DNA from 4 places in the Variovorax defluvii genome. Region 1 is predicted to be linked to each of the others. Evidence: predicted binding sites of a transcription regulator. Region 1 holds the regulator's gene; each other region holds the start of a gene.
The links. Region 1 encodes sigma-54, which starts transcription at its own class of promoters, with help from an activator protein. Its sites were predicted from a motif close to TGGCANGNAANCTGCTTT; they were not measured.
Positions count from the first base shown of each region.

Region 2: atzF (allophanate hydrolase) is a predicted target of sigma-54. The motif match lies at 2,518-2,535, and genes of this name have one in related genera.
Region 3: ABEA07_RS06875 (ATP-NAD kinase family protein) is a predicted target of sigma-54. The motif match lies at 4,934-4,951, and genes of this name have one in related genera.
Region 4: ABEA07_RS28305 (pilin) is a predicted target of sigma-54. The motif match lies at 2,488-2,505, and genes of this name have one in related genera.

Region 1 covers NZ_BAABGJ010000073.1:31,785-38,875, reverse strand. Annotated here, with positions in the region: gene ABEA07_RS19950 (SPOR domain-containing protein) at 1-405, shown strand, start outside; gene ABEA07_RS19945 (thiol:disulfide interchange protein DsbA/DsbL) at 488-1,132, shown strand; gene lptA (lipopolysaccharide transport periplasmic protein LptA) at 1,249-1,932, shown strand; gene lptB (LPS export ABC transporter ATP-binding protein) at 1,947-2,726, shown strand; gene ABEA07_RS19930 (RNA polymerase factor sigma-54) at 2,738-4,333, shown strand; gene ABEA07_RS19925 (phospholipase D family protein) at 4,336-5,940, shown strand; gene ABEA07_RS19920 (YceI family protein) at 5,995-6,621, opposite strand; gene ABEA07_RS19915 (YceI family protein) at 6,666-7,091, opposite strand, start outside.
Region 2 covers NZ_BAABGJ010000010.1:7,512-14,602, forward strand. Annotated here, with positions in the region: gene ABEA07_RS06260 (AtzE family amidohydrolase) at 1-283, opposite strand, end outside; gene ABEA07_RS06265 (AtzG-like protein) at 280-486, opposite strand; partial or broken gene ABEA07_RS06270 (ABC transporter ATP-binding protein) at 554-709, opposite strand; gene atzF (allophanate hydrolase) at 768-2,444, opposite strand; gene ABEA07_RS06280 (SDR family oxidoreductase) at 2,587-3,006, opposite strand; gene ABEA07_RS06285 (thioredoxin family protein) at 3,296-3,871, shown strand; gene ABEA07_RS06290 (hypothetical protein) at 3,873-4,031, shown strand; gene ABEA07_RS06295 (response regulator) at 4,028-4,768, opposite strand; gene ABEA07_RS06300 (organic hydroperoxide resistance protein) at 4,970-5,386, shown strand; gene ABEA07_RS06305 (ATP-binding protein) at 5,393-6,709, shown strand; gene ABEA07_RS06310 (cytochrome c biogenesis protein DipZ) at 6,734-7,091, shown strand, end outside.
Region 3 covers NZ_BAABGJ010000010.1:132,192-139,282, forward strand. Annotated here, with positions in the region: gene ABEA07_RS06855 (lipoyl protein ligase domain-containing protein) at 1-567, opposite strand, end outside; gene ABEA07_RS06860 (acetoin dehydrogenase dihydrolipoyllysine-residue acetyltransferase subunit) at 616-1,731, opposite strand; gene ABEA07_RS06865 (alpha-ketoacid dehydrogenase subunit beta) at 1,731-2,750, opposite strand; gene ABEA07_RS06870 (thiamine pyrophosphate-dependent dehydrogenase E1 component subunit alpha) at 2,776-3,780, opposite strand; gene ABEA07_RS06875 (ATP-NAD kinase family protein) at 3,777-4,898, opposite strand; gene ABEA07_RS06880 (sigma-54-dependent Fis family transcriptional regulator) at 5,117-7,091, opposite strand, start outside.
Region 4 covers NZ_BAABGJ010000081.1:592,977-600,067, forward strand. Annotated here, with positions in the region: gene ABEA07_RS28290 (PilW family protein) at 1-309, opposite strand, end outside; gene pilV (type IV pilus modification protein PilV) at 306-926, opposite strand; gene ABEA07_RS28300 (GspH/FimT family pseudopilin) at 936-1,523, opposite strand; gene ABEA07_RS28305 (pilin) at 1,919-2,434, opposite strand; gene ABEA07_RS28310 (MBL fold metallo-hydrolase) at 2,636-3,442, opposite strand; gene ABEA07_RS28315 (CHASE2 domain-containing protein) at 3,472-5,742, opposite strand; gene ABEA07_RS28320 (FHA domain-containing protein) at 5,773-6,420, opposite strand; gene ABEA07_RS28325 (Stp1/IreP family PP2C-type Ser/Thr phosphatase) at 6,513-7,091, opposite strand, start outside.

The sequences.
Region 1 (7,091 bases):
GTGGTGCAACCGCCGCCGGGGCAGGCGCAGCAGCGGGCCACCCGCCCGCCGGTGCCGGCCGAGGCCAATGCGCTTCCGCCGTCCAGCGACCCGATCGGCGATCTGGCCCGCGCCCGTGCCGGCGGCAGCGGCACCCAGACCGCCGCCGCGGCGCCCAGCAGCAGCGACCCCTTCATGTACTTCGTGCAGGCCGGCGCCTTCCGCAGCCCCGAGGACGCGGAGGCGCAACGTGCCAAGCTCTCCCTGATGGGCGTCGAGGCGCGCATCACCGAGCGCGAGCAGGCCGGCCGCACCGTGTTCCGGGTCCGTTCAGGCCCGTTCAACAAGAAGGAAGACGCCGACCGCCTCAAGGAGCGGCTGGACGGCAACGGCCTCGAATCCGCCCTGGTGCGGGTGCAGCGCTGAGTTTCCACCTCTTTGTCCACGCGCCCGCCGGGAACTCCGGCCCGCGCACCGGCTCTGTCAGCCGCACAGGAGAACCATTCGCATGAAACGTCGTGACTTTTCGCTGGCAGCCACCTCGCTGGGCCTGCTTCCCCTCATCTCCCCGGCGCAGGCCCAGGGCCAGGCGCCCAAGGCCGGCAGCGACTACGCGGTGCTCGACAAGCGCGCGCCGGTCGACGCACCGGCCGGCAAGGTCGAGGTGATCGAGTTCTTCTGGTACAGCTGCCCGCACTGCAATGCCTTCGAGCCCACGCTCGAGGGCTGGGCCCGCAAGCTGCCGGCGCATGTGGCCTTCCGGCGCGTGCCGGTCGCCTTCCAGGCCAGCTTCCAGCCGCAGCAGAAGCTGTACTACGCGCTCGAAGCCATGGGCAAGGTGGACGAATACCAGCGCCGCGTGTTCAACGCCATCCACCAGCAGCGCCAGAACCTCTCGGGCGATCAGCAGATCATCGATTGGGCCGCGGCCAACGGCCTGGACAAGGACAAGTTCACCGAGCAGTACAAGTCCTTCAGCGTCGCCAGCAAGATCCAGCGCGCCAAGCAACTGCAGGATGCCTACCAGGTGGCCGGCGTGCCCTCGCTGGGCATTGCCGGGCGCTGGTACGTGGACGGCGAGATGGCGCGCAGCATGGAGCGAGCACTTCAGATCACCGACTACCTGGTCGGCGAAGCGCGCAAGAGCGCCTGAGGCACCGCCTCCCTCGCCCATGCCCCCCAAGCCCGCCTCGGCGGGCTTTTTCGTCCGGGCACCGAAGTCCGGCTCCATGAGCCCGCATACAATCCGCGAGCAAGTTTCGTGCCTTTATGACTTCGTTACCATTCATCACGATTTCCCCGCGCCGGGCCCGTGCCTTCGCATTGGTTCTGGCGCTGGCCGCCCTGGCGCCCCTGGCCCAGGCCGAGAAGGCGGACCGCACCAAGCCGATGAACATCGAGGCCGACGCCATGCGCTACGACGACCTCAAGCAGACCAGCGTCTTCACGGGCAATGTGGTGGTGACCAAGGGCACGATCATCATCCGCGGTGCCCGCATCGATGTGCGGCAGGATCCGGAGGGCTACCAGTACGGCGTGGTCACCGCCGCGCCCGGCAAGCTGGCCTACTACAAGCAGAAGCGCGACGCCGGCACCGACGAGTGGATCGAGGGCGAGTCGGAAGTCATCGAGTACGACAGCCGCGCCGACAACGTGAAGTTCATCCGCCGCGCCGTCATGCGCCGCCTCTACGGCGCCACCGTCAACGACGAGAGCAGCGGTTCGCTGATCGTGTACGACCAGAGCAACGACACTTTCAGCGTCAACGGCTCCTCGCTGCCGCCCAATGCGGGCGTGGCGGCGCCGGCGGGCGGGCGGGTGCGTGCGATCCTGACGCCCAAATCGGCGGCCCCGCCTGCCGCGGCGCCCGCGACGCCGGCAAGCCCGTCGACGCCGGCTTCCGGCCCGGGCCTGCGCTCGAGCACCACCCTCGGCGGGGAAGCGCGGCAGTGAGGCAGGACGTGGCCATGGTCAAGGGCGACACCGCCGCGTCCGGCAGCCGCCTGGAGGCGCGCGGCCTGCAGAAGAGCTACGGCAGCCGCAAGGTGGTCAAAGACGTCTCCCTGGCCGTCGACAAGGGCGAAGTGGTCGGCCTGCTGGGCCCCAACGGTGCCGGCAAGACCACCTCCTTCTACATGATCGTCGGGCTGGTGCGCGCCGACGCCGGCGAGATCAGCATCGACGGCGAGCCTATCGCCCACATGCCCATCCACCGCCGCTCGCGCATGGGCCTGAGCTATCTCCCGCAGGAGGCCTCGATCTTCCGCAAGCTCACGGTCGAGGAGAACGTGCGCGCCGTGCTCGAATTGCAGCGCGAGCCCAACGGCGACGGCCGGCCCCGCCCGCTGGCCAAGGCGCGCATCGAGGAGCGCCTGAGCGAGCTGCTGCACGACCTGCGCGTGGACCATCTGCGCGACTCGCCGGCGCTGGCGCTGTCGGGCGGCGAGCGCCGCCGCGTCGAGATCGCGCGGGCGCTGGCCACGCAGCCGCGCTTCATCCTGCTGGACGAGCCCTTTGCCGGCATCGACCCCATCGCCGTGATCGAGATCCAGCGGATCATCAATTTCCTGAAGGAGCGCGGCATCGGCGTGCTCATCACCGACCACAACGTGCGCGAGACGCTGGGCATCTGCGATCACGCCTTCATCATCAGCGACGGGCATGTGCTGGCACAAGGCACGCCATCGGAGATCGTCGACAACGCCGAGGTACGGCGCGTCTACCTGGGCGAGCATTTCCGGATGTAGAGGTCGCCGCCATGAAGCAAGGGCTCTCGCTGCGCGTTTCGCAGCACCTCGCGCTCACGCCCCAGCTGCAGCAGTCGATCCGGCTGCTGCAGCTCTCCACGCTCGAACTGAGCCAGGAAGTCGAGCAGATGCTCGACGAAAACCCTTTCCTCGAACGCACCATCGACGAGGCGCCGCGCGAAGAATTCGGCCTGGAGGTTGCCGACGTCCCGGTGCGCGAGGACGACCGCCAGTTCGAGGCCGAGGCCGAGGCCGAGTTCACGCCCGGCGCGGTTTCTTCGGTGGCGGAAAGCGCCGCCGCGGCCGGCGAAGGCGAGCCCGCGCCTGCCGCCGAGGGACCCGACAGCGAACCCGGCTGGGACGGCGACGGCACCGTCGACTTTGCGCCGGACGACAGCGAGTGGGGGGGCGACGCCCCCGCGCGCAACAGCGGCAGCCAGGGTGACGACGAGCGCCCCGATGCCACCGAGCTGGCCAGCAGCCACGAGTCGCTGCAGTCCTTCCTGCACCGCCAGGCGCTGGCCTTGCGCCTCGAAGAGAACGACCGCGCCGCGCTGCGCTTCCTGATCGAGTCGCTCAACGATGACGGCTACCTGGAAGACTCCCTCCCGGCCCTGGCCTCGGGCCTGGCCGGCGACGACAACGACCAGTTCGACCAGCTGGTGCACCACTTCCAGGTTGCGCTGGGCCTGCTGCAGAGCCTGGAGCCGGCCGGCGTCGGCGCGCGCAGCCTGGCGGAGTGCCTCACGATCCAGCTGCGCGCGCTGCAGGACGAGGACGAGACCGAAGAAGAGGCTCAGGTGCGCCGCACCGCCCTGGCCATCTGCAAGCAGCCGATGGAACTGCTCGCCAAGCGTGACTTCAAGCGCCTGGCCACCCTCACGCGCAGCAACGAGGAAGAAGTGCGCGCCGCCCTGCAGCTCATCGCCCGGCTCGAGCCCAAGCCCGGACGCCGCTTCGTCGATGTGGAGCGCAACGTGATCGTCCCGGATGTGATCGTCACCCGCGTGGGCCAGGGCAGCAACGTGAAGTTCCGTGTCTCGCTCAACCCGGAGGTCATGCCGCGGCTGCGCGTGCACGACATCTACGCCGGCGCGCTGAAGTCGCACAAGGGCGAGGGCAGCCAGGCGCTGTCGCAGCGGCTGCAGGAGGCGCGCTGGTTCATCAAGAACATCCAGCAACGCTTCGACACCATCCTGCGCGTCTCCAACGCCATCGTGGAGCGGCAGAAGAACTACTTCGTCCACGGCGAGCTGGCCATGCGGCCGCTGGTGCTGCGCGAGATCGCCGACGAGCTGGGCCTGCACGAATCCACCATCAGCCGCGTGACCACCGCCAAGTACATGGCCACGCCCTATGGCACCGTCGAGCTCAAGTACTTCTTCGGCTCGGCCCTGGGCACCGAGACCGGCGGCAATGCCTCCAGCACCGCGGTGCGGGCGCTGATCAAGCAGTTCGTCAGTGCCGAGGATGCCAGGAAGCCGCTGTCCGACAGCCAGGTCTCCGAGATGCTGAAGGAGCAGGGCATCGAGTGCGCGCGCCGCACCGTGGCCAAGTACCGCGAGGCGCTGCGCATCGCGCCCGCCAACCTGCGCAAGGCTCTGTAGCGATGGGGGCCCGTCCAGGTCCGTGGCTGCAGTGGATGCGTCTGGGCCTGGCCCTGATGTCGGTGCTCTTCTTCGCCGGCGGCTGCGCCACGCTGCCCGCCGAGTTCGAGCGCACGCCTTCCAAGGCCTTGCCGGCGTCCGCCGACACGCCCTTGGGCCGCATCGCGCAGTCCTCGCAGCCCGACCCCGACCTCAGCGGCTTCCGCCTGATGCCCGGCGGCGACTTCGCGCTCCACACGCGCCTGGAGCTGGCGCGCCGGGCGCAGCGCACGCTGGACGTGCAGTACTACCAGATCTACAACGACGAGACGGGCCGCTACTTCCTGCGCACCCTGCGCGATGCCGCCCTGCGAGGCGTGCGCGTGCGCCTCTTGATGGACGACCTCTACACCTCGGGCGAGGACGAACTCCTGCTCGCGCTGGCCGCCACGCCCAACCTGGAGCTGCGCCTCTTCAATCCCTTCCCGGCCGGCCGCGGCAGCATGCTCGGGCGCTTCTCCGCGTCGCTGTTCGACTTCACCCGCGTCAACCGGCGCATGCACAACAAGCTCTTCATCGCCGACGGCGCGATGGCGGTGGCCGGCGGGCGCAACATAGGCAACGAGTACTTCAGGCAGACGGCCGGCGCCAACTTCATCGACCTCGACACCTTCGTGGCCGGCGCTTTGATCCCGCGCCTGGCCAGCCTGTTCGACCAGTACTGGAACAGCGAGCACGTGCGGCCCATCGAGACGGTGGTCGCCACCGCCGTGCCGCGCGAGCAGCGGCAGCGCCGCTTCGAGGAGCTCACGGGCCCCGCCACCACGCCCGCGCCGCGACCTTTGGCGCCCAACGACCTGCTGGGCTACAGCCCGATCGTGGAGGACCTCAAGGCCGGCAAGCTGGACCTCATCTGGACGCGCGCCGAGGCCTACGCGGACTCGCCGGACCGCGTGATCGGAAGGCAGGCGAACTACGGCGGCATCCCGCTGCTGGACGTCGACAGCGTCCGCTACAACGTGATCGAGCAGATCCGCCGCGGCCGCTCCGACGTGACCATCGTCTCGCCCTACCTGATCCCCGGCAAGGGCGGGCTGGAGGCCATGCGCGAGGTGCGCGGGCGCGGCATGAAGATCAGCGTGGTCACCAACTCCCTGGCTGCCACCGACGAACCGGTGGTCCACACCGGCTACCGGCGCTACCGGCCCGACATGCTCCGGCTCGGTGCCGAGATTCACGAGCTGAGCTCGCAGCGCACCCGCCGCAGCGTGCGCCTGGGCCTGTTCGGCACCCAGGTCGGGCGGCTGCACGCCAAGTCGGCCGTGATCGACGGCCGGGTCCTCTTCGTCGGCTCGATGAACTTCGATCCGCGCTCGGACGTGCACAACACCGAGATCGGCCTGATCATCTTCAGCCGCGAGATGGCGCAGCAGGTGCTCAAGCTGATCGACGTCCTCAAGCAGCAGGGCGCCTACCGGGTGCGCTTCGCGCCGGGCACCGAGCGCATCGAATGGGTGAGCGACGAGGGCGGCGAGGAGCAGGTGCTGACCAGCGAACCGGATTCGACACTGTGGGACCGGCTGATGCTGGAGCTCATCGCGCCGCTCGCGCCGGAGAGCCTGCTCTGAAGGCGGAGGTGACCGCAGACGGCGACCGCCCCAGCGCAGTCGGGCCCAGGCCCTTCAGCTCCCGCCCGTGATGTTCACCGCCTCCACCTGCACCAGCAGGCGCACCCGGTCCTCGAAGCCGAAGGGAATGCCCCAGGTGATGCCCCAGTCGCTGCGCGCCACCGTCGTCTCGAAGTCGCCGCCGCAGACCTGGCGCTTGATCAGCGGGCTCATGTAGCAGCCGAAGCGGTTGGCCTTGAGTTTGATGGGCCTGGTCTTGCCCATCAGCGTGAGCGCGCCTTCGACCTCGGTGACCTTGTCGCCGCTGAAGTCGATCTTGTCGGCCACGAAGCGCGCCAGCGGAAACTCCGCGACGTTGAAGAAGTCCTTGCTCAGCACGTGGCGGTTGAGCAGGTCCACGCCGGTGTTGATGGAGCTGATGTCCATCGTGATGTCGATCTTGCCGCCCTGGCCGCTGCCGTCGATCTTGATGGTGCCGTCCTTGGTGCTGAATCGGCCGCGGTTGGTGGTGGTGCCGTAGTGGCCCATCTCGTACATCACGAAGGTATGGGTCGGGTCGACCACGTAGCTGGCGCCCTTGACCGGCCCGCCCGCGGGCTCGGCAGCCATCTCGGGCGCGGTCTGCGCGAGGGACAGGGATGCGGCGGCCGCGAGCGCCGCGGCGGCAACGAGCTTGATCATCGAGGCGGACTTGGACATGGCAGTGGATGCGTGCATGGCGAAATTCAAAGGGGCCGCAGCCCGGTCATGACCAGCTTGAAGCGCACCTGCACTTCGTCGCCGACCATCGAGGTATCGGTCCATTCGCCGTCGCCGACCTTGAAGGCCAGGCGCTGGATCGTAAAGCTTCCGGTGGCGGTCGAGCGGTCCGCCGATTGCGTGATCGCCACCGGCACCACGAGTTCCTGGGCGTGGCCCTTGAGGGTCAGGCGGCCGGCGACCTCGAAGCGCCCGCCGCCGAGGCTCCTGATCGCGCTGGACTGAAAGCTCGCCTTCGGGAAGCGCGCCGTGTCGAACCATGGCGCCTTGGGCAGCTCGGCATCGGTCTGCGGCACGCCCAGCGTCGCGCTGGCCATGTCGATCTGCAGCGCCACCGTGCCGCCTTCGGGCTTCTTCGGGTCGAAGGCGATCTGGGCATCGAACTTCCGGAA
Region 2 (7,091 bases), on a different contig from region 1:
GCAGCCCCGCGATGTCGAACAGGTTCTTGACCGCGAAGGGCACGCCCAGCAGCGGCAGCTCGCCGGTGCGCACGCCGTGCGCGGACGCGAGCGAGGCATCCACCTGCCCGGCGCGGCGCAAGGCGCGCTCGCGGATCACGCCGGTGAAGGCGTTGATGCGGCTGTCGGTGGCCGCGATGCGGTCCAGGCTGGCCTGCACCAGGGCGACCGCGCTCACGGCACCGGAGCGCACGGCCTGCGCCATGGCCGCGGCATCCTTCAGGAGCAGGGCCGCCGGCGTCATTCCGACCACTCCGTGTGCACCACCGGCGTGAAGTGGACCGCGGGTTCGTCGTGCGCATCGAGCGGCACCGCTTCGACCACCGCCGCGAACTCCGCGGCCAGGGCCAGGTAGCGCAGCACGCCGGCGCGGTGGTCCGGGCGCAGGGGCAGGTCGAGCGCGGCGGCCGCCGCGTCGACATAGGCTTCGATCGTCTTGGGCGTCATGTCGTGCCGTCCTTCGTTCACAGCTTCTCCGCCTTGGATCACGCGAAGACCATGCCAGGGAGCCATTTCATCGACGGACTTCGCGCCGGAAGATTTCGAGGCTCTGCTTCTTCGCCGCGACCAAGCTGGGCGCGCGCAAGGTCTCGACCGTGCGCGGCCATGCATCGCCGCGCGCGAAGATCTCGGCCACGCGGGTCGGCCGCTTGGCGAGCAGCAGCAACTTCGGCCGCGGCAGCGCTGCGAGGGGCCGGAGGAGGCAATGCGCATGGAAAAGCACCATGTCATGCCTCGCGGGATTCGATGTAGCGGCGCCAGCCGCCGAGCCGGGTGATGTCCTCTGCGCCTTCGAGCGCCAGCGGCTCGCACAGGAAGCCCTGCACACGGCTGCCATCGGCGAGCTCCAGCGTGCCGATGCCCAGCGGCGCCGGGATCAGGGCGACGAAGCTGCCGTAGTGCGCCAGCGGCATCTGCCACACCTCGACGGCGATGGCCGCGCCGTCCGGCGGTGCGACGCGCACCAGGCCGGGCTTGGGCGGCACCGTGCCCGGCAGCGCGTACAGCCGATAGTGCGGCGCCGTGGCCGTCTGCGCGGCGAGGATGGCGCCGCGCTCGGTGAGCTGCCCGTTCAGCGGCATGCCCGAGAGGTGGGCACCGACGACGGCGATCTGCACGGTGGGCGTGGCCGCCTCCAGCGGCAGCGGCTCGGGCGCGGGCAAGGGGCGGCCGGTGGCGCCCTGCGTGAGGCCGGTCGCGTGATGAAAGCGCTGCCCCAGCCCGGCCAGTTGCAGGTCGCTGCCGCAGGGGCCGATCAGAGTGATGCCGAAGGGCAGCCCGTCCTCCCGCAGGCCCGAGGGCACGGCCAGTGCGGCGTAGTCCAGCAGGTTGACGAAGTTGGTGTACTCGCCCAGGTTGCGGTTGAGGACCACCGGGGCGGCGCGCATCGCGTCGATGGTGTAGTGGGAGGGAAAGGTGGGCACCACCAGCAGGTCGAGGCCCTCCCACAGGGCCTCGGCACGCCGGGCCAGCGCCTGAAGGCGGGTGCGTGCCTCGACGTAGTCGGCGGCGCTGTAGCGGCGGCCGTCGGCCAGGATGCTGCGCACGGGTTCGATCACCCGGTTCTGGTGGCCGTCGAAGAAGCTGCGCACCGCGGCGTAGCGCTCGGCCACGAGGGCGCTGTCGTAGAGCATGGCCGCGGCCTCGGCCAGGGGCGTGTAGTCGATGGGCATGGGCGTGCCGCCGAGCGCCACCATCTGCGCGACCGCCTGCTCGAAGGCGGCCAGCGAGAGCGCATCGCCGAAGAAGCGCGGCGAGCGCGGCAGGCCGAAGCGGAAGCGCGCCGGCAGGGGCTGCGCCGCCAGCACCAGCCGGCGCGAGTAAGGATCGGCGGCGTCGAAGCCCATCGCCGCCTTCATCACGCGCCATGCCATGCCGACGGTGGGCGCGAAGATGGACACGCAGTCCACGCTCTGGGCGGCCGGCACCACGCCGCGCGCGCTGATCAATCCGCGCGAGGGCTTCAGGCCCACGATGTTGTTGAGGCCGGCCGGCACGCGACCCGAGCCTGCAGTGTCGGTGCCGAGGGCAAAGTCCACCTCGCCCGTGGCCACCACGAAGGCCGAGCCGGAGCTGGAGCCGCCCGCGACGTAGCGCGCATCGAAGCTGTTGGGCACTGCGCCGTAGGGCGAGCGCGTGCCGTTCAGGCCGCAGGCGAACTGGTCGAGGTTGGTCTTTCCCGCCACGCTTGCACCGGCATCGAGCAGGCGCTGCACCACATGGGCGTGGGCCACCGGCGTGCGCGAGAAATCCGCGCAGCCGGCGGTGGTCGGCACGCCGGCCACGTCGATGTTGTCCTTGGCGGCGAAGCGCAAGCCCGCCAAGGGGCCCTGCGCCGCGCCGGCCAGGGGCGTGTCCAGGCGTGCGATCCAGGCGTTGGCGGCGCCGGCGGGCGGGTCCTGCATCCGGGCCACGCCGCGAAACGGGGCTGCTGCTTCATGCACCATCGTCAAGCATCCTGTCTTGTGTACAAGATGTGATGCAAGCGGCGTGCCAGCGCGCGCATGCCGCGCATGCCGCGTTCGGTCCGGAGAGGCTGCGGCGGCCCTAACCGGTGGCGGTGGCCAGCGTCTCCATCTCCGTGTCCACTTCAGCGAACTCGAAGATGGCGCCGACGGCGCGTGCGAGATCCTCGGGCGAGAACACGGTCACGCCTGCATCGGCCAACCGGGCCGGGGCCGTGGCCATCGCGCCCGCGTTGTCGATCAGGATGTCGATCCGGCCGAAGACCGCCTGGGCCTCGTCGATGAAGTTCTGCATGCTGGCGGGTCGCACCACGTCCAGCGCCTGGTAGTGGGCCGTGCCGCCGGCCTCGGTGATCTCGCGTGCCAGTGCGTCGAGGCGGCCGATGCCGCGTGCCCCCAGCATCACGCGGGCCCCGCGCCGGGCCAGCAGCCTGGCGGTGGCCGCGCCGATGCCGCTGCTGGCCCCGGTGATGGCGACAACTTTGTCCTGGATTCCCGACATATTCCGTTCCTCGATGAAGCGCCTGCGACGCAGTTGTCGCGGTGATGGGAGGGAAGTCTAGGAACGCGAGGCCGCGGAGCGTTAGCCGATTCGCGGACGCTTCTTGCCTGATCCTGCAAACCCGTAACCGGCGCGGGCCCGGCACCGAAGTTGTCGATGCAGATGCCGGTGAGCGGATGCGAAACGCACTGTATGCCTGCCTCCCGCGGATACAGAGGCATACGCAATCCGCTCGCGCGCGCCGCGGACGTCGAAGAATGCAGCCATTCCACCGCCACGAGGTCATGACATGAACATCCGATCCATCGCATTGCCGCTCACGATGGCCGCTGCCGCCTCGGTGGCCGTCCTCGGCTTCGCCACGCCGGGGACTGGCGGTGAACTGCCGGCGGGCGAAATCCGCCAGGCCCCCGACTTCCAGAACATCGACACCTGGATCAACTCGCCCCCGCTGAAGCTCGACGAACTGCGCGGCAAGGTGGTGCTGGTCGAGTTCTGGACCTACACCTGCATCAACTGCCTGAACCACCTGCCCTACGTCAAGGAATGGCACCAGAAGTACAAGGACCAGGGCCTGGTGGTAGTGGGTGTGCACACGCCGGAGTTCGCCTTCGAGAAGTCGACCAAGAACGTGCAGGACGCGGTCAAGCGCCTGCAGATCCAGCATGCCGTGGCGCAGGACAACAGCTACGCGACCTGGCGGGCGTTCAACAACCAGTACTGGCCGGCCGTCTACCTGATCGACAAGCAAGGGAAGATCGTCTACTCGCACTTCGGCGAAGGGCGCTATGGCGAGACAGAGAAGAAGATCCAGGCGCTGCTGGCGCAGCCGGCGCCGTCACAGCCGTCACCATCGGGTTCATGACATGAAGAAGATCTGGTTCGCCCTGCTCTTCCTGGCGGGCGGCATCTCGCACGAGATCCGCCATCCGCTGAGCTGCCATGCGATCACGGCCCGGCAACGCATGCAGCCGGACAGGCGCCCGCGTGCCTATGAAGGACTGCCTCAGGCGAGGGGACCTTAGTCCACCGCCTCCACCCCCGATGCGAAGACATAGCCCTCGCTGCGCACAGTCTTGATGTAGCGCGGCTCGCGCGCATCGTCGCGCAACCGCTGCCGCAAGCGGCTGACCAGCAGGTCGATCGAGCGCTCGAACAGCTCCGCCTCGCGGCCCTGGGTGAGGCTCAGCAACTGGTCGCGGCTCAGCACCTTCTGCGGATGGTCGAGGAAGATGCGCAGCAGCCGGTACTCGGCACCGCTCAGGGGGACCAGCGTGCCGCCGGCGTCGACCAGGTGGCGGGCGACGGTGTCCAGTTGCCAGTCGCCGAAGGCCAGCGTCCGGGCCGACTCGGTGGAGCGCATGTTGGGCGGCAGCGCGCGCGTGCGGCGCATCACCGCGCGGATGCGCGCCAGCAGTTCGCGGGCGGAGAAGGGCTTGGCGAGGTAGTCGTCGGCACCCATCTCGAGGCCGAGGATGCGATCGGCTTCCTCGCTGCGCGCCGTCAGCATGAGGATGGGAATCGCCTTGTGCTTGCCCGTGCGCAGGTCGCGGCACAGCGTCAGGCCATCCTCGCCGGGCAGCATCAGGTCGAGGATGATCAGATCGAAGGGGCCCGATTCTTCCAGCGCCGCCCGCATGTGCCGCCCGGTGGGCACGGCCACCACGCGCAGGCCGTTCTTGACCAGGTAGGTGCTGAGCAGTTCGCGGATCTCGCGATCGTCGTCGACGATGAGGATGTGGTCGGAAGGGCGGGTGGTCATGGCGGCCTCGCTGGACGGGCATCGAGCCCGCAATGTAGCGCCGCTTCCAGGCCGCAGCGGCCCGCAGTGAAATTTACTGTAGCGGGCTGCGCCCCGGATACACGCGCATACGAAGACCGCTTCATTCCAGAGGGCCGGCCCCAACAATTCCTTCGTCAGTTCTCAACCACCCTGCCTACCGAAGGAATGAAGGAATCCACCATGACCCGCATCGATCAAGTGATCTACACCGGCAAGACCCGCACCACGGGCGGCCGTGAAGGCGCGTCCCGCAGCAGCGACGGCCGCCTGGACATCCAGCTCTCGTCACCCGGCTCTGCCGGCCGCGGCACCAACCCGGAGCAACTGCTCGCCGCCGGCTGGTCGGCCTGCTTCATCGGCGCCATCGGCCTGGCCGCCGCACAGAAGAAGGTGAAGCTGCCGGCCGACCTGGCGGTCGACACCGAGATCGACCTCGGCGCGACGGACGGCGCCTACTTCCTGCAGGCGCGGCTCAACGTCAGCCTGCCGGGCGTGGACCCCGAAGTGGCCCGGGCCCTGGTGGAGACGGCGCACCAGACCTGCCCCTATTCGAAGGCCACTCGGGGCAACATCGACGTCCAGCTCAACCTCGTCTGAACGTTCATGTCCACCCTGCGCCGCCTGGTCCCCCGGTCGCTGTTCGCGCGCGTGACGCTGATCATCGTGATCGGCCTCGCGATCGCGCAACTGCTGACCTTCGCAGCGATCCGCTACGAGCGCGGCATGGCGCTGCGCGAGCTGATGATGACCGGCATCGAGCGCGACATCGCGAGTTCGATCGCCGTGCTCGACCGGCTGCCGGCAGCGGAGCGGGGCGATTGGCTGGCGCGGCTGGAGCGGCGCAACTACCGCTTCATGCTGGGCGGCGGTGTCGAGGGCCCGGCGCCCGCGACGCCGACGGCGCAGGCGTTCGCCGACGCGATCGTCCGCGCGCTGCGGCCCTTCCAGGCGGTGAAGGTGGCGCAGTCGAGCACGGCGAGCGACGGGCTGCGCATCGAGGTGCGGCTCGGCGACGGGAGCCCGGTGACGGTCGACGCACGCCGGGTCGGCATGCCGGTGTCGAACTGGGTGATGTGGGTGCTGGCGGTCCAGCTCCTGGTGCTGGCCCTGTGTGCCTGGTTCGCGGTCCGCCTGGCCACGCGGCCGCTGGCACGCCTGGCCGCGGCGGCCGACGAACTGGGGCCCGACCTGAAGGCACGCACGCTCGACGAGAACGGGCCGACCGAGGTGGCGCACGCGGCACGCGCGTTCAATGCGATGCAGGGGCGCATCGCCGGCTACATGGCCGAGCGGGTGGAGATCCTGGCGGCGATCTCGCACGATCTGCAGACGCCTATCACGCGGATGCGGCTGCGCACCGAGTTGATGGACAACGAGCAGGACCAGCTCAAGTTCCGCCAGGACCTCGACGCCATGCACGCGCTGGTGAAGGAGGGCGTGACCTACGCGCGCACCCTGCACGGCGCGACCGAGCCGCCGGCGCGCATCGACGGCGACGCGCTGCTCGAAAGCATGGTCGCCGACTACGAGGACGCGGGTCAGCCGGTACGGCTGGAGGGCCGGATCGGCGCGCCGATGGTGACGCGGCCGAACGCGCTGCGGCGCATCCTCGCGAACCTGATCGACAACGCGCTGAAGTTCGGCACCGACGTGCGCGTGCAGGTGCAGCCACTCGCAGACCGCCTGGTCATCGCCGTGCTCGACAACGGGCCGGGCATTCCGCCCGACGAGCTGGAGGCGGTGCTCAAACCCTTCTACCGGGTCGAGGGCTCGCGCAACCGCAGCACCGGCGGGACCGGGCTCGGGCTCGCCATCGCGCATCAACTCGCCACCGCGATGGGCGCGCAGCTGCAATTGTCCAACCGCAGCGAAGGCGGGCTCGAAGCGCGCGTGACGCTGCTCCACACCGACGCGGCCTGAAGCCGCGCCCACCGAAAGCCCCCCATGCTCCTCTTCCTCGTGGCCTACCTGGGCGGTGTGCTCACCGTCCTGAGCCCGTGCATCCTGCCGGTGCTTCCCTTCGTGTTCGCGCGCGCCGATCGTCCGTTCCGTTCGCATGGCCTGCCGCTGCTGCTGGGCATGGCGCTGGCCTTTGCCGGCGTCGCCACGCTGGCCGCGGTGGGAGGCGGCTGGGTGGTCGAGCTCAACCAGTACGGGCGCTACGCGGCGATCGCGCTGCTGTCGATGTTCGGCGTGACACTCTTGTTTCCGTCCGTCGCCGATCGCCTGGCGCGGCCGCTGGTGGCCCTGGGCGTGCGGCTGTCCGATGCGCAGATGCACGGGGGGCGCCCACGGTCTTCCG
Region 3 (7,091 bases), on a different contig from region 1:
GGCGCGGGCGTTGGCCTCCCGGATGTCGGCATCCACCAGCAGCACCGCGTGCGCCAGCACCGCGTAGCGGCGCGGCGCGGTGCCCGCGATCGGGCGCCAGTACTGCGCGGTGCCCACGATCTTGCGCGCGGCCTCGCCTTCGCCCCAGGCGAGATTGAAGCGGCCGTCGCAGAAGGAGCCTTCGACCGCCTGCCAGTGCGTCGGGACGGCGACCTCCGCGAGCGCGTCGCGCAGCAGCCCGCACAGCCAGAGATAGATGGCCTCCGCGCGCACGCCGGCCGCGTCCGCCTCCATCCAGGCCGCGCTGAAGTTCAGGATGCCCGGCCCCTGCGGCACCAGCCCGCCGCCGGACAGACGCAGGTGCACCGGGCAGCCCTCGGCCGCGAAACGCGCCCGGGCTTCGTCGAGCGTCGGATGGCGGCGATAGCTGCGCGGCACGGCCAGCGAGACCGGCGCCTCCCACACATGCGCCACGCACTCGCCCGCCGCCGCCCGTTCGAGCAGCGCGGACTCCGCCGCCATGGGGTCGGCGGGCAGTTCGGACGGGTCGACGAGGAGGAAGCGCATCGGCGCGCCATTGTGGCGAGGACGGACGCGCCGCGCTGCGCCTTCCGCTCAGGCCGCCAGGTGGGCCTTCAACAAGGCGTTGACTTCGCCCGCCTTTTCCATCTGCGGCATGTGCCCCGCGCCGGTCAGCACGTGGACCTTCGCACCCGCCGGCGCCTGCTGCGCATGGGCCGGCGGGATGATGCGGTCCTGCTCGCCCCACAGCACCAGCAACGGCAGGCTCTTCGCATCGAGGCGGCGGCCCGGCTGCTCTCGCTGGCGTCCGTCGGCGAACAGGCTGGCGCCCAGTGCGTCCAGCGCCTCGGCCACGCCATCGAGGCGTTTGTAGGCCAGCAGGTCGTCGAGCATCTGCCGGCTCGCCAGGTCCGGATCGGCGAACAGCAGCTCCACCACCGGCTTGAGTTCGCGGCGCGACTGTGCGCGCACGAAGCCCTCGGTGTAGCCGTTGTTGACCTCGTCACCCAGGCCGGCCCCGGCGATCAGCGTGAGCGAGCGCACGCGCCGGGGCGCGTCGAGCGCGAGCTGCGCCGCCACGCCCCCGCCCATCGAGTGGCCGACCAGGTGGGCGTCCTCGATGCCCAGCGCGTCCATGAAACGCGCGACGAAGCCCGCCAGCGCGGCCAGCGTGGTGCCTGGCAGCCGCGGGCTCGACTGCCCGTGGCCCGGAAGATCGAGCGCGACCACCGTGTGGCTGTCCGCCAGTGCATCGAGGTTGAACAGCCAGTTGTCCAGGTCGCCGCCGAAGCCGTGGATGAACAGCACGGTCTGCGCCCCCGAGCCCTTGCGCGCATAGCGCACCCGCAGGCCGTCGACGCCGGCGAACTGGTAGGCCGATGCGGTGCTCTCCTCGTCCTCGTCGTCGGCCGGCGTCTCGTAGGCCGCGACGTAGGCATCGATCTGCGCGTCGCTCACCTCTTCAGGCGCGAGCACGCCCAGCAGGGCCTTGACGGGCAGCACGTCGCCCTCTGCCGCGACCTTGCGGCGCAGGCGCCCGGCATCGGGCGCTTCCACCGCGTTGGCGATCTTGTCGGTCTCGACATCGAGGATCGGCATGCCGACCGTGATGTCTGCGCCTTCGTCGACCAGCCAGGCATTGACGGTCCCTTCTTTCATCGACAGCCCCCACTTGGGCATGACGATCGGCGTGATTGCGGCCTGGCTCATCAGTGCTTCCCTCCCTGGCCCAGCGTGCGGCGCGCGGCCTCGGCGATCTGCGCGGCGCTGGGGATGTAGAGGTCTTCCAGCACCGGCGAGAAGGGCACCGGCGTGTGCGGTGGGCACACCATCTCGATCGGCGCCTTCAGCGCCGAGAAGGCGCGCTGCGCCACCTGCGCCGCCACGTCGGTGGCGATGTTGCAGCGCGGGCTGGCCTCGTCGACCACCACCAGGCGGCCGGTGTTCTCCACCGTCTCCAGCACCGTGTCGATGTCCAGCGGCGAGAGCGTGCGCAGGTCGATCACCTCGGCCTCGATGCCCTCCTTGGCCAGCACCGCGGCGGCGTCCAGCGCGCGGTGCACCATCAGCCCGTAGCCGACGATGGACACGTGCTTGCCGTCGCGAGCGATCCGGGCCTCGCCGAAGGGGATGGTGTAGGCGCCCTCGGGCACTTCGCCCTCGAAGCCGTAAAGGTTCTTGTGCTCGCAGAAGATCACCGGGTCGTCGTCGCGGATGGACTGGATCAGCAGCCCCTTGGTGTCGTAGGGCGTGCTCGGACACACCACCTTGAGGCCGGGAATGTGCGTGAACAGCGGCGTGAGCATCTGGCTGTGCTGCGCGGCGGCGCGGAAGCCCGCACCCACCATCGCGCGGATCACGACCGGTGTCTCGGCCTTGCCGCCGAACATGTAGCGGAATTTCGCGGCCTGGTTGTAGATCTGGTCGAAGCACACGCCCATGAAGTCGATGAACATGAGCTCGGCGATCGGGCGCATGCCGCAGGCGGCCGCGCCGATGGCGGCGCCCACGTAGGCCGACTCGGACAGCGGCGTGTCCAGCAGCCGGTCGCCGTGCTTGGCGTACAGGCCCTTGGTGACGCCGAGCACGCCGCCCCAGGCGTCCTTCTCGCCGTCGGCGCCGGCACCGCCGACGATGTCTTCGCCGAGCATGATCACGCTCGGGTCGCGGGTCATCTCCTGGTCGATCGCTTCGTTGATCGCCAGCTTCATGCTGAGTTTCCGGGCCATGTCTGTCTCCTGTGATGTGGCGTGTTCAGTAGCTGACGTAGACGTCGGTGAGCAGGTCGGCGGCGGTGGGCTGCGGCGCGGCCTTGGCCTCCTGCACCGCGCGTTCGATGAGGGCCGCCACCTCCCGGTCGATGGCGTCGAGCTCGGCTTGCGCGAGCGCACCGGCCGCCGTCACCTTGGCCGAGAACAGCTTCAGGCAGTCGCGGTTGGCGCGGATCTCGTCGAGCTCGCCGGGGCCGCGGTAGGTCTGGGCATCGCCTTCGAAGTGGCCGTAGAAGCGCACCATCTTGCATTCGAGCAGCGAGGGCCCGCCGCCCTCGCGGGCGCGCCGGATCAGCTCGCCGGCCGCCTCGTGCACCGCGAAGAAGTCGGTGCCGTCCACCGTCACGCCCGGGATGCCGAAGCCGGCCGCGCGGTCCACGTAGCTGTCGACCGCGGTGGCGTAGTCGCGCGAGGTGGACTCGGCGTAGCCGTTGTTCTCGATGACGAAGATGACAGGCAGGTTCCACACCGCGGCCAGGTTCAGGCTCTCGAGGAAAGTGCCCTGGTTGGAGGCGCCGTCGCCGGTGAAGGTGATGCCGACCTCGCCCTTGCCGCGGAACTTGGCCGCGAGCGCGGCGCCGCAGATCAGCGGCGCGCCGGCACCGAGGATGCCGTTGGCGCCCATCATCCCCTTGGACAGGTCGGCGATGTGCATCGAGCCGCCCTTTCCGTTGCAGGAGCCGCCGGTGCGGCCGTAGATCTCCTTCATCATCGCGACCACGTCCACGCCCTTGGCGATGCAGTGGCCATGGCCCCGATGCGTGCTGGCGATGCGGTCGCCGTCGTGCAGATGGTGCAGGATGCCGACGCCGGCCGCCTCCTCGCCCGCATAGAGATGGACGAAGCCCGGGATGTCGCCGCGCGAGAAGTCGACGTGCAGCCGCTCCTCGAATTCGCGGATGGTGCGCATCTTCCGGTAGCACGCGAGCAGCTCGGGCCGGTCGATGGGCAGGTGCGCCGATTCGGCGCTTCTGGCGTTGGCGGTCATGCCTGTCTCCTTGAAAGTGGACGGGGGGTGGGGGAAGCGATGTCGGGGGCCGGCACCTCGGCGCGCATGAGGCCGGCGTGCGCCGCGTGACGCATGCAGGCCGCCACGTCGATCGAGTGGAAGGCGCGCTCGCGCAGCGTGACCGTGACCTCGTCGGACGCGCCGAAGGCGATCTCGCGTTCGCCGTCCAGCGCGACCACGCCGCCGGCCTGGCGCACGCGGCAGGGCACGCCGCCGGCCAGGTGATGCCAACCGCTGATCGAGACCGGCCGCACCAGGCCCGGGGCGATCGGCGCACGCAGACGCGTGCGGCCGTCGGGCGCCAGCGCGATCGCCAGGCCGCCGGGCTCGCGCCGGCCCACCGGTGCCAGCAGCCCGCCGATGGCGGAGATGCCGATCGACTCGGGCTCCGCATAGGCCAGGTAGACCGCGGACAGCGTCTCGGCCTTCCACAAGGCGCGCGCGCCGATGAAATGCTCGCTGGAGATCGCCACGTCGACCAGCGCGATGTCGCGCCGCTCATCGGCACGGCCGGCGTTGACACGGACGTCCAGCCGCTTGTTGGGTGCCAGCGCCACCGCATCGGGAATGTGCCCCGCCGCATACAGGCCCACGGCCAGGCCGGCCACGGTGGCCTCGCGCATCTCGGGGTAGGCGTTGTTGGTGCCGGTGGACAGGCCTGCGATCGGCACCTCGCCGCATTCGCGCACGACCGCACGGTGGGTGCCGTCGCCGCCCAGCACCACGATCGCCGCGACGCCGGCCTCGTGCAGCAGGCGCGCGGCGCGGAAGCTGTCCTCGACGCTGCCCGTGACCGGCATCTCCAGCCATGCGACCTGCGGCAGCAGCGTGCCCTCGTCGGCCGAGGCATGCAGCCGATCGAGATGACGGCGAAGCATCGGCCGCAGGCCTTCGCGGTCCGGCATCATCCACACGCGTGCGATGCCGCAGCTGCCCAGCGCGGCGAGCAGCCGCAGCAGGATGTTCACCCTGTCCGCCAGCTGCAGGCTGTTGGCATTGGCCACCACGCGGCGGATGTCGCGCGCCGACACGGGGTTGGCGATGATGCCGACCGTGGTCTGTCGCTGCGCTTGCCCTGCGGGGGCGATGCCGTGCATGCGGGGTGTCTCCTGTTGGTGGTTCGCACCCCGTTTTCGCAAGTGACGTGCCACCCGCGCAGCCCGCGCAGAGGCACCGGAAAGCGCCGCAAAAGCACGGGATAACCCTTGGAAAATCAGCCGCTCGTGGCCCCTGCCGGGGCGCGCGCGATACAGGTGTCACACGTGCCCCTGTCGCACGCGATACAGCTGGAACGCGCAGCGGCTCGGACGGAGGTTCAGCCTTCGTCGATGTCGCGCCGGTTGGGCGACTGGATGCCCAGCCGCGCCATGCGGCGGTACAGCGTCATGCGGCTGATGCCCAGCTGGCGCGCGACCGCGCTGAGGTTCCAGCTGGCGGCGCGCAGGTACTGCATGAGCAGCATGCCCTCCGGCGGCAGGTGGTGCGGGTCGTTGGGATGCACATGCACGTGCGGCGAGGGCGCCGCGGCGGCATGCGCGTCGTCATTGCCGAAGCCATCCGGCAGGTCATGCACCTCGATCCGCCCGCCCTCGGACACGGCGCGCGCGTACTCCAGCACATTGCGCAACTCGCGCAGATTGCCCGGCCAGCGGTGTGCATGCAGGCGCTCGCGCGCCGCGGGCGACAGCGCGACGGCCTCGCCCAGCAGCTTGCGCATCAGCCAGTCCAGGTCGCTGCGCTCGCGCAGCGGCGGCAAGGCGAAGTGGGCGCCGTTGAGCCGGTAGTAGAGGTCTTCGCGGAAGCGCCCTTCGCGCACCAGCCGCTCCAGCGGGTGGTGCGTCGCCGAGATCACGCGGATGTCGACCGGCACCGCGCGCGTCGCGCCGATGGAGAGAACCTCGCGCTCCGCCAGCACCCGCAGCAGGCGCGACTGCAGTTCGCGCGGCATGTCGCCGATCTCGTCGAGAAAGAGCGTGCCACCGTCGGATTCCTGGATCAGCCCGCGCTTGGCCTTGCTGCCCGCACCCGAAAAGCTGCCGGGCAGGTGGCCGAACAGCTCGCTCTCGATCAGCGTCTCCGGAATGGCGGCGCAGTTCACCGCGATGAAGGGCCGCCGGCTGCGCGCGCTGGCCGCATGCAGGGCCTTGGCGAAATACTCTTTGCCGCTGCCGGTCTCGCCGTGGATGAGCAGGTTGATCGGCGAATCGACCAGGCGCGCGGCGCGCTGGAGCTGGCGCTGCAGCGCCGCATCGCCGCCGCTCAGGGCCGCGAGCGGCGCGGGAACGACGGCCGCGGGCGGATCGCTGCGGCTCGCCGAGGCGATGCGTTCCATCGGCGGCACCGCGCCGAGGAACAGCGCATCGCCGCTGCGCGCCAGCGTCACCACCCGCTGCTCGCTGGGGCGCGCGTAGAGGTACTGGCCGAGCGCATCGAAGCGCACGTTGAACAGGCCCTCGAAGGCCCGGCCCAGCAAGGGGTTGTCGCCGCGCGGATCGCCCGCCGGCAGGCCCAGCTCGGCCTCGAGCAGCTGCCGCGCGCGGTGGTTGTGGCCCACGATGCGCCCCCCCGCATCGAGCGCGACCAGGTAGTCGGGATTGACGTCGACGAAGGCCGGTGCGGCATGGAGCTTGAGGATCCAGTCGTCGCGGTGCGCGCGCACGAACTGCGCGTTCTCGATGTGGTGTGCGTAGATCTTCACCAGCTGCAGCGCAAGCTGCTGGCTGGCCTTCGGTCCCGGCGACACCAGCGCGGAGATGTCCAGGATCGCGTTGAGCCGCCCGCTGGATTCGAAGACCGGCGCCGCCGTGCAGGTCAGCGGAATGTGCGTGGCGTCGAAGTGGTCGGCCTGGTGCACGGTCAGCGCTTCGCCGGTGGCCAGCGCGGTGCCCACGGCACAGGTGCCCGCATGCGTCTCGGTCCATTCGGCGCCGAGGTACAGGCCCGCGCGGCGCAGGCTCACGCCGGAGTTGGGATCGCCCAGATAGTCGACGGTGACGCCCTGCGCATCGGTCAGCAGCACCACGTAGCCGGTGCCGGCCACCTGCTGGTAGAGCGCCGTGAGGCCGTGGCGCGCGATCTGCGTGAAGTCCTCCAGCCGCTCCTGGTGCTCGCGCAGCTCGCCCCAGGGCAGGATGCGCGCCTCCTGCATGCGCGTGGGGTCGAGGCCGTGCTCGTGCACGCAGCGCTGCCAAGACGAACGGATGACTTCGTCGTGCTGCCGGACCAGCGTAGGCGGCGGCACGCCGCGCGTGGTGAGCTCGACCACGGCGTCGATGTGCTCGCGCTGCCGC
Region 4 (7,091 bases), on a different contig from region 1:
GAGGCCCTGGTCATAAGCTCTCACGCCCGCAGAAACGATATTGCTGTAGGCGCCTTGAAATTTCGATGACGTCACCGTCGTCGGAAACCCGGCCGGATAGAAGCCTGCGTTCTTCAGGTCGCGGCCGATGATGTCCAGAACAATCCCCGCCGTTTCCTGTTGCTGCGCCTTGGCGTCGATGACCTTCGACACCCTGTTTGTCGAGACGAAGAGATAGGTGGCCGTCGCGGCGAGCAACAGCCCGATGGTGATAGAGACCAGCAGTTCGATCAGCGTCAGGCCACGCTGGCGATGGAATGAAGGCCTCATGGAATCACCTTCGCCGTATAGCACCGTACGCCATCCGGTACGCTCGCGCCGGTGGGACAGCAGAACCGCGCCTTGGCCGTGTTCTGATCCGCCGCGAGATTCGAGCACTCGATGTTGGAAAGCAGCGTGCCACTTCCATCCACGGCACTCTTGTCGAACCACATCACGCTCACGTCGAAGCCGTTGGTCACGTTCCCAGTGATATAGCCTGCGCCTCCGGGCAGCGTTGCACGAAGCAGGTTTCGCCATTTGGCCTGGTCATAGGCAGCCAGTTGCGCGGGTGTGCAGGCCGCAACCGAACAGTCCGGGTCGTATGTCGCCGCCGCGGCGCTGGTCTGTGCCGCATAGGTCTGCGTCAACTGGTAGCCCGTGCCAGCCACGACCACGCCGCCAGCCACGATGTTGTATCCGTTCGCGCCCGCGGCATTGACGCGGATGCGCTCGGCCAAGTCATTGATGGCAGCAGCCACGTGAAGCCGTGCCTCGTTACCGGTCTGGTATTTCACGGCCGACGCCATCAGGCCAGCGATTCCTACCATTCCGATGGCAAAGATCAAAAGTGCGACCAGTGCTTCGATCAACGTTGCGCCATTCTGATGGCGATGCGTCTTCTTCATCCTGCTCACCTAGTTCTGGTTGGAACCATCACAGCTGATGCTGCCTACGTTCCCGATGCGGGTTCTGCCCATCATGTCGATGCACACCATCTTCGTCGCGGCTTCGCCGGGCGGCGATATGCTGAGTGAGGAAGGGGTGCCGAGGCTGAGACGCCCGCTGGAATCAAAGCGCAGGGATATGGGTGTCCCCGTTCCTTTCAGGGAAGGGCCCGCGGGGTCACCGACATAAGCCTTGAGCAGTTCGGCCGTGGTGTCGCCGGGGACGTTGTCGCACTTGGGGTTCGAAAAGATAATCCACCCCGAATTCCACTCGTTGCCACTTGGGGCGCATTCCAACGTGCTCGCGTTGATGTTCTTCGGCACGCACATCGTCACGCACTTGTTTCTGGTGATCGCCTCGGCCCGCGCATACCCGACCCCGGCCACGAATTCATTGCCGAAGCTCCACACCCGGGTGTTCTTCACCAACGCACTGAAGCTAGGAGCAGCGAGCGCCATCAGAATCGCAACCATCGTGATCACGACCATGAGCTCGATCAGCGTGAAGCCCCGAGCGGTGGCTCGTGAAGGTTGCTTCGATGGCAGTTTGGATGGCACTCTACTTTGCGGCGTAACCGTATCTAAATGTGATCAAGATGCTAGTTCTTGGACACAATCAACATCAGGCCGCTCGTCGCTTGGCGACGACCGCTCGGCGAAGTGCTTGTGACTTTTTTCTTCCTTTTTCGCTTCTAAGATAAGCAATTGGTAGTAGAGCCCTCTTGGTCAGAGGCTAAATGACAAACCACTTACCCAATTGGTCGCAGCCTCTTGCCAGAGTGGTGTGAGGCACGTCAAAAATGCGTGCTCGCCGCTGATTCCAGCGCGTCCTTCCTTGTCCGCTTGTGGCGGAATGCAAGCTACGCCAGTTCAAGGCTGACGCTTCCTGCCGGCAAGTCCAGGCAAAAGAAAAGCCGCCCATAGGCGGCTTCGGCACTTCCAGTTGTATTTGCTTACTTGCAGGAACCCGGCAGGTACTTCTTGATGTCGGTGGTGGAGCCAGTGCAGCGCCATTCGGAAATTTGCTTGCCCTGATCTTTGTTGGCGGCGCTCAGGTCAACGGCGGCAGCGGCGGCGCCGGTGCCAACATAAGGCGTAAGCGTGATGAAGTCGGCATCTGCCAGGGTTACGCCCAGAGCGGTGTTGTCAGGAATTACAGTGACCTTGCCGTTGGCATCAGTGGCCACGCTCTTGACGAACTTGGTCGGGTTCGTGCCGGCGGTGGATTCGCAGCCCCAGCTGTTCGCGGTAGGAACGTTCGTCGCTGCCATCGATTGAACGGCTTCGCTAATAGTGGTGCGGCAGGCCGACGCTGCGAGCACGACTTCCGACATGCGCGCCTTGACCGTGTACTGCTGATAAGCGGGCAGCGCGACCGCGGCCAGAATACCGATGATCGCCACAACGATCATCAGTTCGATAAGAGTGAAACCCTTTTGCACACCACGTGCGATGGAACGACGGTTCATAAAGACTCCGGTTGGTTGAAGAGGCCCGAGGAAGGCCCCCGGTGCGCTCTTCTTCCGCAGCATCTGTGCCATCCCGGGGCTTACCCGCGTCGGCCGCGAAAAGCTGCCCAAAAGTTCACGAACCATCAAGTCGAGGTGACACAGGTGGTTGCCGCCCAACGGCACCCTGTGACAAATCTCGTCACAAGCCGCCGCGACAGGTCACACCCTCAGCACCCCCGCCGCCTCCATCCACCGGATGTCCCACGCCCTCCCCCCCCGACCCTGCAGCTCATCCGCCAGCGCAGCAATCTGGCTCATGATCTCTTCTGTTTCGGCAGGCTTGGTATGGGTGATATAGATGGGGTATTCCCTATCCGGTGCGATATGCGCCAATTCATCGGCCAGGCTCGCCGGCGACAGGTGCAAGCTGCGTCGGGCCAGACTCTGCTCCCGGTTGCTGAACGCGGTCTCGATGACCAGCATCCCCACGTCAAGCTGGTTCACGCGTTGCCAGAACGCCGGATTCCTCTCCGTATCCCCGCTGAAGACCCAATGCGAGTTGCCATGTATGCAGCGGACGGCGAACCCGCAGGCGGGCACGGTGTGAACGGCCGGCAGCACCTCGATCTGCTTCAGCGCCCGGGTGCCCAGCTGAAGCTCCTGCCCGATCACGATGTCGTGGAAGGTCACGAACGGCGCCTCCAGGCTGGGAATGCTCGCGAAGTCGGGCCAGATGACGTTGTTGAAGACATGGGCCCGCAGCGCCTCGATGGTGGCCCGTTGGGCATGCACCCGCAGGGGTTTGTCGCGCCGGCTGGCGACCGCGTCCAGCATCAGCGGGAGGGCGGCGACGTGGTCGAGGTGGGAATGGGTAAGCAGCACGTCGTCGATGGCGCTCATCTCATCCAAGGTCAGGTCGCCGACGCCGGTGCCGGCGTCGACCAGCAGATCACTGTCGACCAGGAACGAAGTCGTGCGGCAGTCTTTCGCGATGGCGCCCGAGCACCCCAACACGCGCACTTGCATCTGCGTGAGCCCTTGTATGTATGTGACTGCTATTTGCTTTCGAACCGGGTTGCGCCGTCCCAGTCGGGGTTCTCGGGCTGCAACGACAGCGAGGCTAAACGTTCGGCGTAGAGGCGGTAAAGGACTTTTTTCGGGTCGGCCGCCAAGAGCGGCGCCAGGAGTTCCTGGGCCCGCCGCCATTCCTGCGCGCGGTAGGCGGCGAGTGTAAGGCCCCAGCGCTCGAGCGCCTCGTCCTTCCCCTGCGCGGCGTTGCGCGCCCGCGATAGCGGCGTGAAGATGTGCACGGCGCGCGCCTTTCCCTTGACGCGCACCAAGTCCAACTCTTGCCATAAGTAACAGGGCGAGGCGTCGCGGGTGGCGGCACTGGCAACGATCTCGACACCGTAATACCCGCTCAGCCCCTCCAGCCTGGAGGCCAGATTGACCGCGTCTCCGACCACGGTGTAGCTCCGGCGCTCGGCCGAGCCCATGTCGCCGACGCTCATCAGCCCGGTGTTGATGCCGATGCCCACGCTGATTTCCGGCCGGCCGCTGGCCCGGTGCGACTGGTTGATCTCCTGAACCACCGCGGCCATGTGGATGGCCGCTTCGACCGTCAGCGTCGCATGGTCGGCCGTGTCCACCGGGGCGCCCCAAAAGGCCATGACGCAATCGCCCATGTACTTGTCGACGGTGCCGCGGTGCTCGCTGATGATCCGGGCCAGGCGGCTGAAGAAGGCGTTCAGGAAGGCCTGCAGTTCGGCCGGGGCCATCTGCTCCGACATCCGAGTGAAGCCGCGCATGTCGCAGAACAGCACGGTGAGTTCCTTGCTCTGGGCATGCATGCTGTAGCGGCGGGGGTCGGCACGCATTTCGTCGACGAGTGGCGGCGGCACGTAGGTGCCGAAAAGAGTGGCCAGGTTGCGGCTGGCGCGCGCTTCGACGAAGTAGCCCCAACTCATGTTGAGGGCAAAGGCGAGGGGCACCATCGCCAGAGCGGCGGCCAGAGGCAGGACCAGGCCGGCGGCGAGGTAGAGCCAGGTGTTCAAGGCAGCCAGGCCGACGGCGGTGAACACGGCGAGCAGCACGGCGCGGGGCACCGACAACAGTGTGAGGCCGAAGGCGAGCAACAGCCCGGCAAGCAGCAGCGTGGCGCACTCGTAGCCTGCCGCATAGTCGGGCACGGCGAACAGGCGTCGGTCCAGCAGGCCGGAGATGATATTGGCGTGCACTTCCACGCCAGGGAAGACGGCATCGACAGGCGTAGCGCGTAGATCCTGCAGCCCCGGCGCCGTGGCGCCGATCAGCACGGCCTTGCCCTGGAGTTCACCGGCAGCCAATGAGCCGTCGAGCAAGCGGGCTGCCGACACGTACCGGAAGGAGCCGCCGAAGGGTCCACCCCGGCCGCGGAAGGGGACGAGCATGCCCCCGCTGGCGTCGACGGGGATGCGCAGGCTGCTGCGGGTGCTGCCCAGGACCAGCGCCTCCAGGACAGGGGCGCCTGCGCGCGGGCCGGGCGGCGCGAGCACCGGCACCAGGGACGGCGCGCCACCTTTCAAGACCCGGTGCACCGCCAGCGCCAGCGATTCGTAGTAGCCGGATTGCGCCGCACCGCCCTCGTAGCGCGCGATCAGCGGGACGGAACGCACCACGCCATCCTCGTTCGGGTCGAGGACGACATTGAAGAAGCCGGCCTCCGGCGCGGCGGCCGCCAGTTGCGCCATGTTGGCACCGAAGCCGTTCCAGCGAGTCGCCAGATCGCGCGCGGCCGGCAGGGCCTCGAGCGGCAGCACCGGCTTGGGCAGGACGCCCTTGGCGCGCGGCTCGCCCGTCTGCGTGAGGTAGTAGCCGAGCACCACGCGCCGCCCGGCAAGGGCCTTGGCGAACGAGGCGTCGTGGTCCAGGCTCGGCGCGAGGCGCTCGATCTCGGCGCCGAACTTCGGGTCGTTGCGCCAGGGGCCGGCGGCGAGCTGGCGAAGCACGGGCAAGCCGGAGCTCGCATCGGGTTCGGCGAACAGCACGTCAAAGCCGAGCACGGCCGCCTGTTGCCGGCCCATCAGTTCATTGGTGAGGCGAGCCAGCTTGTCGCGGCTCCAAGGCCACTGGCCGAACTGCTCCAGGCTGGCCTCGTCGATGTCGACGATCACGATGCGGGGATCGAGCGTGCCGGGCATGGTGGCGCGCAGGCGAGCGTCGTAGATGAATTGGTCGAGGTGGGCCAGCAAAGGCCAACGCCAGACGTCCGCCGCATGCAGCAGCGCGAAAAGCACCGGTAGGAAGGTGATGGCGATGCGGGCGCCGTGCCGCCGCAGTCCGTTCATCCGGGCTGACGGCCGTCCCGCTGCTGGCGTTCAGCCGGCGACGAACTGCATCCGCGTGCCGCCGAGCTCGAGCACGTCGCCATCTTGCAGGGCAACGGCTTCATTGCCCAGTGGCTCGCCATTGAGCGCGGTGCCGCCGTCGATGGGGGCGACCACGTAGCCATGCAGACGCCGGGTGACGGCCGCGACTGCAACACCGGGCTTGCCGATCGTGGTGACGACCTTCTGCAGGGTGAGCTCGCGTCCAGCCCCACTGCCGGAGAGCACGCGGATGACCGCTACACCGGTGCCTCCGAGGGGCGTGTGAACGGTCGGGTCGGAAGAGAGCGGAATGGGGCCGGAAGGTGCAGCGGCCACGACGGCGGCCGACCCGCTGCTCTCTGCCGCGGCGCCGCCCACCAGGAAGCGGATCTTGTACTTGCCGACCTCGATGACGTCGTTGTTCTCGAGGGCCTGCTTCTTGACGGCGCGGCCGTTGACGTAAGTGCCGTTGGTGCTGTTGAGGTCTTCCAGGTAGACGTCGCCGCCGATCATGTGCAGCACGGCGTGCTCGCCGCTGATCGCGAGATTGTCGATCACGACGTCGTTGTACGGCCGCCGGCCCAGCGTGGTGCGGTCCTTCGCGAGCGTCACTTCCTTGATGACGACACCGTCGATCGAAACGATCATTTTCGGCATGGCCGGCTCCTCGATCCCATTTGTTGTGTCACGGCGGTCAGCCCCGCCAATGCGCGCCTGAAATTCCTCTCCCGGACACTTGCAGCGCGCCTTCAGCTGGCCCGGGCAAGAACAACGGAAATGTTGTCTTTGCCGCCATTCTCGTTCGCGGATGCAACCAAAAGTGTTGCCTTCTCAGAAATCTCCGTCCCTTGTAACAAAATCGCCAAAAGCTGCTCGTCGGGGACCATCTCGCTCAGGCCATCGGAACATAGCAGGAAAAGGTCGCCCGCCTGCACGCTGTGCTCGTGCATTTCGAGTTCGACGTGGCGCTCGATGCCGACGGCCCGGGTGACGAGGTTGCGGTGGGGAGACTGGCTGGCCTGCTCGGGCGTGATGGCGCCAGCGTCGAGCTGCTCCTGCAGCAGGGAATGGTCCCGGGTGAGCAGCTCTAGCTTGTCGTCGCGCAGCCGGTAACACCGGGAATCACCGATGTGGCCGACGATCGCGCGGCGCGGCCCGAAGGCTGCCAGCACCAGCGTGGTACCCATGCCCTGCAGTTGCAGATTGGCCACGCCCGCCTCCAGGATGGCGGCATTGGCCTCGTCGGTGCCGGCCTGGAGAGCACGGCGCACGGCGCGCGGGTGGGCCGCGCGCCCCGCATGGGTGAGCCAGCGGCCGAAGCTGGCCTG